DNA from 4 places in the Lactobacillus sp. ESL0785 genome. Region 1 is predicted to be linked to each of the others. Evidence: predicted binding sites of a transcription regulator. Region 1 holds the regulator's gene; each other region holds the start of a gene.

Region 1 (2,209 bases):
AAAGCAAATGATGCAAGATAAAGCTGAAATTAAGGCTTATTTTGCTAATAAATAAAGTTCTTCTCTACACTAAAAGTAGGTGGGACTTTTTATTTTCAAAAAATGTAAATATTTGTTAGCACTCGGCTTGACATTCTGCTAAAACCTAGTATCATAATAATTGTTAGCACAAAAGATATGAGAGTGCTAAAAGTGAGGGCGATATTTATGTTGACCGAGCGTCAAGAACTTATTTTAAAAACCATTATTAATGATTTTACGCAGACACATGATCCTGTGGGCTCAAAGACTGTAATGAACCAGCTACCAATTAAAGTATCAAGTGCAACTATTCGTAACGAAATGGCTGTGTTAGAAGATCAGGGGTTGATTGAGAAGACGCATTCTTCTAGTGGTCGTGTTCCTTCAAGTGATGGCTATCGTTACTACCTTGATAATTTGGTAGAACCGCTGCAAATACCAGAATCTGTTTATAATAAAATCATCAACAAACTTGATCGACCTTTTCATCAAGTTAATGAAATTGTACAGGAAGCTGCTAAAATTTTATCAGATTTGACTAATTATACAGCATTTGCTGAGGGACCGGAGAGTCGCAATGTTACGGTAACGGGCTTTCGCATTGTTCCCCTGTTTAGCAGGCAGGTGATGGCAATCTTAGTTACAAGTGACGGTAATATTCAGAATCAAGTTTATAATTTGCCACATAACGTGCATGGTGATGAAATTGAAAAAGCGGTACGCATGATCAATGATGAATTGGTTGGCAAAAGCTTAAATCAAATTACGCCGGATTTGCTCAAGCAGTCATTAGGTCAAAATGCTAGTAACAAGCATGCTAGTGAATTTATTGACTTGGTGGAAGACGTTATTAATGATGCTGCTAGTGAACAAATGTATGTTGATGGCCAGATTAATTTACTTAATAATACTTCAACTAATGATGTTACTAATTTACGTTCATTGTATGAATTAGTTGATCATGACGATTTAATTTCTAATCTGGTTGACTATGGTAATGCGTCTGAAAATGGCAGGTTTCCGGTTCGCGTTAGTTTAGGATCAGAATTGCCCAATGAACTGTTGAAAGATTATAGTTTGTTGACTGCAGAATATAGTGTTGGTTCTCATGGTAAAGGTGTAATTGCCTTGCTGGGACCGACTAATATGCCATATTCACAAGTGATTGGTTTGCTTGAATACTTTAGAAATGAGCTAGCCAAAAAGTTGCTTGAATATTATGGTCGATTTAAATAAAGGAGGTTAGCCGTGAGTAAGGAAGATTTTCCCAGTGAAAAAGATTTAGATCAAGAAGAAGCGACTACCAAAAAGTCAAAAGAAAAAGCTGAACCACAAAAGGCAAGTGCTGCTTCTAAAAAAGAAGAACAATCACCTGAGCAAAAACTTCAAGAAGAATTAACTAAGGCGCAAGCTGATAGTAAAGATTTTGAAGATAAATATTTGCGCAGCCAAGCAGAAATGCAAAATATGCAAAACCGTTATAATAAAGAACGGGCACAATTAATTAAATATGAATCACAATCTTTGGCTAAGGATGTTTTGCCTGCAATGGACAATTTAGAGCGTGCTTTAGCCACTAAGGCTGATGATGATGTTTCTAAGCAATTAAAAAAGGGTGTACAAATGACCCTTGATGCACTTGTAAAGGCTATGAAAGATCACGGAATTAGTGAGATTGAGGCTGAAGGTGTTAAATTTGATCCGACATTACATCAGGCTGTGCAAACAGTTGCTGCAAGTAGTGATGATCAAAAGGACCACGTTGTTCAAGTTTTACAAAAAGGATATCAATATAAAGACCGTACATTAAGACCAGCAATGGTTGTTGTTGCACAGTAATGAAAGGATGTTAATTAATGTCAAAAGTTATCGGAATTGACCTCGGAACTACTAACTCAGCAGTTGCCGTTCTTGAAGGTAAAGAACCAAAGATTATTACTAACCCAGAAGGTAATCGGACTACACCATCAGTAGTTGCTTTTAAAGATGGTGAAATTCAAGTTGGTGAAGTTGCTAAACGTCAAGCAATTACTAACCCGAATACAGTTATTTCAATTAAGCGGCACATGGGTGAAGCTGATTACAAGGTTAAGATTGGTGATAAATCATATACCCCACAAGAAATTTCTGCGATGATTTTACAATATATCAAGAAGTTCTCTGAAGATTATTTAGGCGAAAAAGTTAC
Region 2 (2,209 bases), 440 kb from region 1:
TTCATGGTTAGGTGAATTGGTTAAAACAACATAATCATTTACATCAAGGTCACCCAGATATTTGTGCAAGAAAGTTTGCGGCGTTAACTCTTTATCTAAATAATATTTGCCATGATCATCGCGGAATTCAAGATCAAATTTCTTAGGTGGTTCGCCAACGGCAATAGCGGTCATACGGTAAATCTCACTCAAAAATTGTTCTTGAGCTTGAGCAACTTCATCGTCTTGACCAGCCTGCTTTAATTTACGTAAAACGAGGGCATCCTTACGCATCTTTTTACCAAGAGCCATTTGTAAACCATCAGTATTATTAGCGTTAAAACTTTCTGGCATGGCATAACTTGGTACCACACCATATTTTTGAACAAGTGCTGCGGCTAATTGCCAGTGTCCACCATCTTGACCAGCACTAGCAAGATATTTGCGAACTGTACGTGAATCTAGTGATTGGTCGGCAGTTGCGATGATATGGTTATAAAAAATGTTGGCCCGCTCAATTTTATCCCAGAAAAAATTATAACTTTGTGAAAAAGTAAAATCCTTAATCTGATACTTGCGGGCAAAATAATGCCGTAGAACATTCAATGCTGCAAATTCCCAGCAACGTCCTGAATGTTTCTGTGCTGTGACTTTACCGATATTTAATTCAGTTGAAAAGACACGGTTTAAATCGTTAGCAACTTGCTGGTCGTTATATGAAGCAGCAAAAATACCACTTTTTTGGGTTGCTCGGGCAATAACTTGATTTTTAGGTTCTTGATTGAAAGCAGCAGCATATTTTTCTAATTCTTGAGTTGTAAGTTGATGACTCATTGCGTAATTCTCCCTTTTTAATTTTTGTTTAATAAATATTTTATCCCAAAAGAAAAACGAGTTCAATAGCTGAACTCGTTTTAGAGAATTACTTGTATTGGCAACTTATCTGAGACTTCCTGCAAGTATAATAATAAGTTAATCGATTTGAATCGAGTTATCACTGGTCTTAGCAGTTTGCTTTGGCAGAGTGATAGTCAATACACCATTATCATACTTTGCATGAATCTCACTTGCAACTACATTTGGTAATCTAAAGCTGCGGGAAATGTGACCTACACTTCTTTCACGGTGGATAATGCTGCTATCTTTTGATAAATCTTTAAATGATTTTCTTGAGCCGGAAACGCTCAAAACCCCATTATTATAGTTTAAATTAATCTTTTCTTTATCCATGCCAGGCATATCAACCTTGACAACATAGTTCTTGTCGTTTTCAACAACATCAGCCTGCATTAATTTTGCCATTTCGTTATTATCAAAAAATTTCTGTGGAAGGTCAAACCAATCATTCATTGCGTCAAATAAGTCATTACGACGATTCGTTAAATCTTGTGCCATAGTAAAAACTTCCTTTCAAAAATTAAATTATTTGTAGAGAAGACTTTCATTTCTTCCTTACACTGATTATTATAGTAGGCATATTTGAAAAAATAAAATATTTAGCACTCTTAATTTTAGAGTGCTAATTTAGAGAAGAAAATGTTGCTGTTATCAGTGATTTTGCTTGTGGATAATTTTAGCAAAAAATATGAGGGAGACAATTAACGATGGTTTATTATCAAAAAATGACACCAAAAGGTTATCAGAAAATTAAGGATGAAATTGCACAATTGAAAAAAGAGCGCCCGCGGCGAATTAAAATTTTGCAGGAAGCACGAAGTATGGGTGATTTATCTGAGAATACCGAGTATACAGAGGCCAAACGTGATTTGGGTCATTTACAAAGTCGCTTGCGTTATCTTGATAAGCAATTAAAGTATGCGGAAATTGTTAAAAAGCAGGATGACGGCAAGGTCGACTTAGGCAACCGAGTGACATTGAAGTTTGCCGATGATGAGATAACTGAAGAATATCAGATTGTTGGCCGAATGGAAGCTGATTTGGCAAGAGGCAAGGTAGCGTTTGATTCTCCATTAGGACAAGCAATTATGAAAAAGCAGGTTGGAACTCAAGTCACGGTGGCAGCTCCTGCAGGTAATTATCAGGTAACAATTATTAAAATTGAATAATCAGTGAAGCAATATGCAAGTGCTGATAAATCCGCAAAAAATATTGCTTGTGCGCCAAAATAGTTAAATTTAGATATTCTCAATCTTTTGCAAGTGCTATCGTTAAATCTAAAATAAGAGAGGAGAATTATTTATGCTTAAATGGATTTTAGCGCGACCAGATT
Region 3 (2,209 bases), 650 kb from region 1:
ATAAAGAAGGTGCATGTCCTGCTTGTGGTGGTACTGGAGTAATCGCACTAGATATTCAATATTTACCTGATATGGTAGAAACTTGTTCGACTTGTGGCGGGCAGCGCTATAATTCTGACGTATTACGGGTAAAGTGGCATGGCTTAAGTATTGCTGATGTTCTGGCTTTTTCTGTTGATGAGGTTCTTGAGCAAGAATTATTTGCCAAAATACCAGCAATTCAGAAAACCATTGTGACTTTGCATGATATGAGCTTGGGCTACTTGCATTTGGGTGAATCAACGCCAGCTCTATCTGGTGGTGAGGCGCAACGTTTAAAGTTAACTAGTCATTTGCATCGCAGACAGACAGGGAGTTTATTTGTTTTTGATGAGCCAACAGTTGGCTTGCATCCATATGATGTTCGCAACTTATTAGGAGTTTTTCAAAAATTATTAGCTAAACAAGCAACAATTATTACAATTACTCATGATCTAGATATTATGGCTAATAGTGATTATATGATTGACATGGGGCCACGTGGTGGTAAGCAAGGTGGCCAAATTATTGCCTGTGGGTTACCTGTGGATATCTCGAAAAATACCAGCAGTTTAACGGCTAAATATTTGCAAGCACATTATCATCTATACCAAAAGTAAATTAAAATACTATACAAAGCATTGATAAATCAATGCTTTTTGTTTACTAAAAGAAAATAGGTAAATTGTGGAAAAATGAGTTAAATAATTTGCTATTTGTGGATAACCTGCTATACTTTGGGATGTAAACAAGTTAGCACTCGAATGATTAGAGTGCTAATTGATGACGAAAAACTACAATAAGGGGTGTTAATAAATGGCATACTTTGATAATGATTTTGACAATTTATTTAACGAATTAAACAGTTCTTTCTTTGGTAATCAGGATGATCATAATAATGGAGCAGTTCCTATCCATTATTCTGGCAGTATGAATTTTTCACCGCAGAATTTTAACGGTCAGGCTCAAGCAGTGCAGCCAAATGCTCAAAAAGAAAAGCCGATTGGTGTGGATTTGGTCGAACAAGCGAAGAATAATAAGTATGATCCGGTAATTGGTCGTGATGAACAAATTCAGGAAGTAATCGAAATTCTGAGTCGGCGTAAGAAGAATAATCCTGTACTTGTTGGTCCCGCTGGTGTTGGTAAAACAGCAATTGTTGAAGGCTTAGCCCAAAGAATTGCAAGCGGCAATGTTCCAGACAAAATGAAAGACAAGCACATCATTGAAGTTAATGTTAATGATATGGTTGCTGGTTCTAGCTTACGTGGTAGTTTTGAAGAACGGCTCAAGAAGGTAATTGATCAAGCGAAAAAAGACCCGAATATTATCTTGTTTATTGATGAATTACATAATATTGTTGGCGCTGGTTCAACAGATTCTGAAAATAACAGCGGGGATGCTGCTAATATCTTGAAACCAGCCTTAGCAAGTGGTGACCTGAACTTAATTGGGGCAACAACAACAGGTGAATACCGCAGAATTGAAAATGATGCTGCATTAGCACGGCGGTTCCAACCAGTCCAGGTTCCAGAACCATCAGCTGATGTGACAGTTAAAATTTTACAAGGACTTAAAAAGAAATATGAGGACTATCATCATGTTAAATATGATGATAGTGCATTGCGTTTAGCAGTTGAATTATCGCAACGGTATATTCAAGGTCGGCATTTACCGGATAAAGCAATTGATTTAATGGATGAAGCTGGTGCTAAAAAAGGCTTGGATACTGTGCCTGAAGACGAAGCTAGCTTGCAGGAGCGCATTGCTAAATTAGAAAAAGAAAAGAAGGCTGCTGCTGAAAAAGAAGATTATGCCAAGGCTGACACTTTAAAGAAGCAAATTAAGGAATTAACAGACAAAAAAGATCACGTTCACGATGTTGCTTCACCGCGGGTTACGGATCAGGATATTTATGCTTTAATTGAAGCTAAAACTAAGATCCCAATGAGTGAATTACATGCAAGCGAGGGCCAACACAATATTGATTTGGCTAAACACCTGAAGGAAGCTGTCATCGATCAAGATAATGCAATTGACATTATTACCGATGCGATTGCGCGTAAGCAGGTCTTTAAGGATACTGATCGGCCAACGGGTTCATTCTTGCTTACTGGTCCAACAGGAGTTGGTAAGACCGAACTTGCTAAACAACTAGCGATTCAATTATTTGGTGGTGAAAATCACCTGA
Region 4 (2,209 bases), 430 kb from region 1:
ATTCTTGCTTTAGTTGCTGTGCCGCTGCAATCCGTTCTTTGATTTTATCCTTGTCAACGTAAGGAATGGTTAAGTTCATTCTTGAACCGGCTTCGTCAAGGAGATCGATGGCCTTGTCTGGTAAAAACCGGTCTTGGATATAACGCTCAGACAATTCTGCTGCTGCCTTGATTGCATCATCAGTATAATGAACATGGTGGTAGTCTTCATACCGCTTCTGAATACCCTTTAAAATACGGATCGTTTCGGCAACTGAAGGCTCTTTAACGTCAACTGGTTGAAACCGTCGGGCTAGAGCAGAATCTTTTTCAATTTCCCGATATTCTTTTAAGGTAGTTGCACCGACTAGTTGTAAATCACCGCGAGCTAAGGCTGGCTTAATGATATTACCGGCATCCATACCGCCTTCAGCATTACCTGCACCAACAATTTCGTGAATTTCATCAATGAATAAAATAATATCGTCATGCTGTTGTAATTCTTTAATTAATTGTTGCATCCGCTGCTCGAATTGGCCACGAATACCAGTACCTTGAACAAGTGAAACGACATTTAAAGAAATGATGCGTTTATCCTGTAGTTTAGCGGGGACAGAACCATCAACAATTTGTTGAGCTAAGCCTTCAACAACTGCTGTTTTACCTACACCGGCTTCACCAATTAATACCGGATTATTCTTAGTTCTTCTATTTAAAATCTCAATTACGCGGGCGATCTCCTTGTCACGGCCAATTACCGGATCAATCTTACCTTTTTTGGCTAGGGCTGTTAGGTCAGTACCATATTGGTCAAGTAAGCTGTGATTGCCGCCATGACCAGAACCGCCGTTACTCATCCGTGGTTGACCTTGACCGCCTTGACCAGCATTGTTAAACGCAGCGTTATTTCCGCCTAGATTATTAAATAAATCATCAAAGTCGCCGAAGAAACCATTGTTGTCATTATTCATATTAATATTTCCTTGTTGTTTAAGTTCTTGATAACATTGTCCACATAAATTAATTTCACGGCTTTGACCATTAACCTTTGCATAGAGGTGAATGGAAGCAGGCCGCTTTTGACAGTTTTGACAAAGCAATTATATTTACCGCCTTTCATTTCAAGTTTACTAAATTATATAATTAGCACTCTCAATAATCAAGTGCTAAAACTTAAAAACTTATTTTTTGTAAGCAACTGCGTAAGGGCTGCAATTTCAATTTTAGTAAATTTTGGATTATGATAAAAAGACTTAAAGAGAAACTTTAATGTAAGATTTTAATTTAAGTGGAATTTTTAACATAAATTTAAAAAGATGGTGAAATTATTGAATTATCAAAAAATTCTTGAACAACTTGTCAACGGTGAGCTTGAGCAGTATATTGTTGAACCTAAGGATGCCTTTGATTTTCAGGCAGCGTTGCGAGCTTTTGGTAAACGACAAAATATCACAGGTCGGGCTTTACGTGGTGGGAAAATTATTTATTCACAGTCAAAGTCTGAAAATTAATGATGTAAACTGTTACATTTATGTTGTCTAATTCACAAAAAAATGATAGTCTAATACTCGAATAGGTATTTACTACCGTTTTGATTTTTCAATATTAAAGGAGATAATTATAATGGAGAAACGCGATTTTCATGTTGTTGCAGAAACAGGTATTCATGCTCGTCCAGCCACACTTTTAGTACAGGCTGCTTCTAAGTTTGGTTCAGATATTAACTTGGAATATAACGGCAAGTCAGTTAATTTGAAGTCAATCATGGGCGTTATGTCACTTGGTGTCGGTAAGGGTGCAGATGTTACAATCACTGCTGATGGTGATGACGAAAAAGATGCAATCAGTGCTATTTCTGACACAATGAAAAAAGAGGGCTTAGCTGAATAATGACCAAGACTTTAAAAGGAATTGCTGCTAGTGACGGGATTGCTGTTGCTCCAGCCTATCTCTTGGTAGAACCAGATCTTTCTTTTACAAAGACTACTGTCAGTGATGCTGATAGTGAATTGGCTCGTTTTAAAAAGGCAATTGCGGCTTCAACTAAAGAAGTTGAGGCAATTCGTGATCGTGCCAAGAAGAGTTTAGGCGAGGATGAAGCTCAAGTTTTTGAAGCTCATTTAATGATTTTGAATGACCCTGAATTTACTGGTGCCATTGAAACTGAAATCAAGGATCAACAAGTTAATAGCGAAGCTGCTCTTGATGAAACTGCACAAAAATTTATTGCG

The links. Region 1 encodes HrcA, which represses chaperone genes, less so after heat shock. Its sites were predicted from a motif close to TTAGCACTCNNNNNNNNNGAGTGCTAA; they were not measured.
Region 2: the regulator HrcA is predicted to act here: its motif matches at 1,476-1,502, upstream of OZY43_RS06860 (Hsp20/alpha crystallin family protein).
Region 3: the regulator HrcA is predicted to act here: its motif matches at 772-798, upstream of OZY43_RS07795 (ATP-dependent Clp protease ATP-binding subunit).
Region 4: the regulator HrcA is predicted to act here: its motif matches at 1,122-1,148, upstream of OZY43_RS02785 (ATP-dependent Clp protease ATP-binding subunit).

The regions. Positions count from the first base shown of each region.
Region 1 covers NZ_CP113916.1:992,319-994,527, reverse strand. The annotation lists gene ribF (riboflavin biosynthesis protein RibF) at 1-55, shown strand, start outside; gene hrcA (heat-inducible transcriptional repressor HrcA) at 208-1,257, shown strand; gene grpE (nucleotide exchange factor GrpE) at 1,270-1,860, shown strand; gene dnaK (molecular chaperone DnaK) at 1,878-2,209, shown strand, end outside.
Region 2 covers NZ_CP113916.1:1,428,904-1,431,112, reverse strand. The annotation lists gene OZY43_RS06865 (C1 family peptidase) at 1-813, opposite strand, end outside; gene OZY43_RS06860 (Hsp20/alpha crystallin family protein) at 952-1,374, opposite strand; gene greA (transcription elongation factor GreA) at 1,584-2,045, shown strand; gene OZY43_RS06850 (MFS transporter) at 2,179-2,209, shown strand, end outside.
Region 3 covers NZ_CP113916.1:1,643,825-1,646,033, reverse strand. The annotation lists gene OZY43_RS07800 (AAA family ATPase) at 1-638, shown strand, start outside; gene OZY43_RS07795 (ATP-dependent Clp protease ATP-binding subunit) at 835-2,209, shown strand, end outside.
Region 4 covers NZ_CP113916.1:558,368-560,576, forward strand. The annotation lists gene OZY43_RS02785 (ATP-dependent Clp protease ATP-binding subunit) at 1-1,078, opposite strand, end outside; gene OZY43_RS02790 (hypothetical protein) at 1,307-1,489, shown strand; gene OZY43_RS02795 (phosphocarrier protein HPr) at 1,602-1,868, shown strand; gene ptsP (phosphoenolpyruvate--protein phosphotransferase) at 1,868-2,209, shown strand, end outside.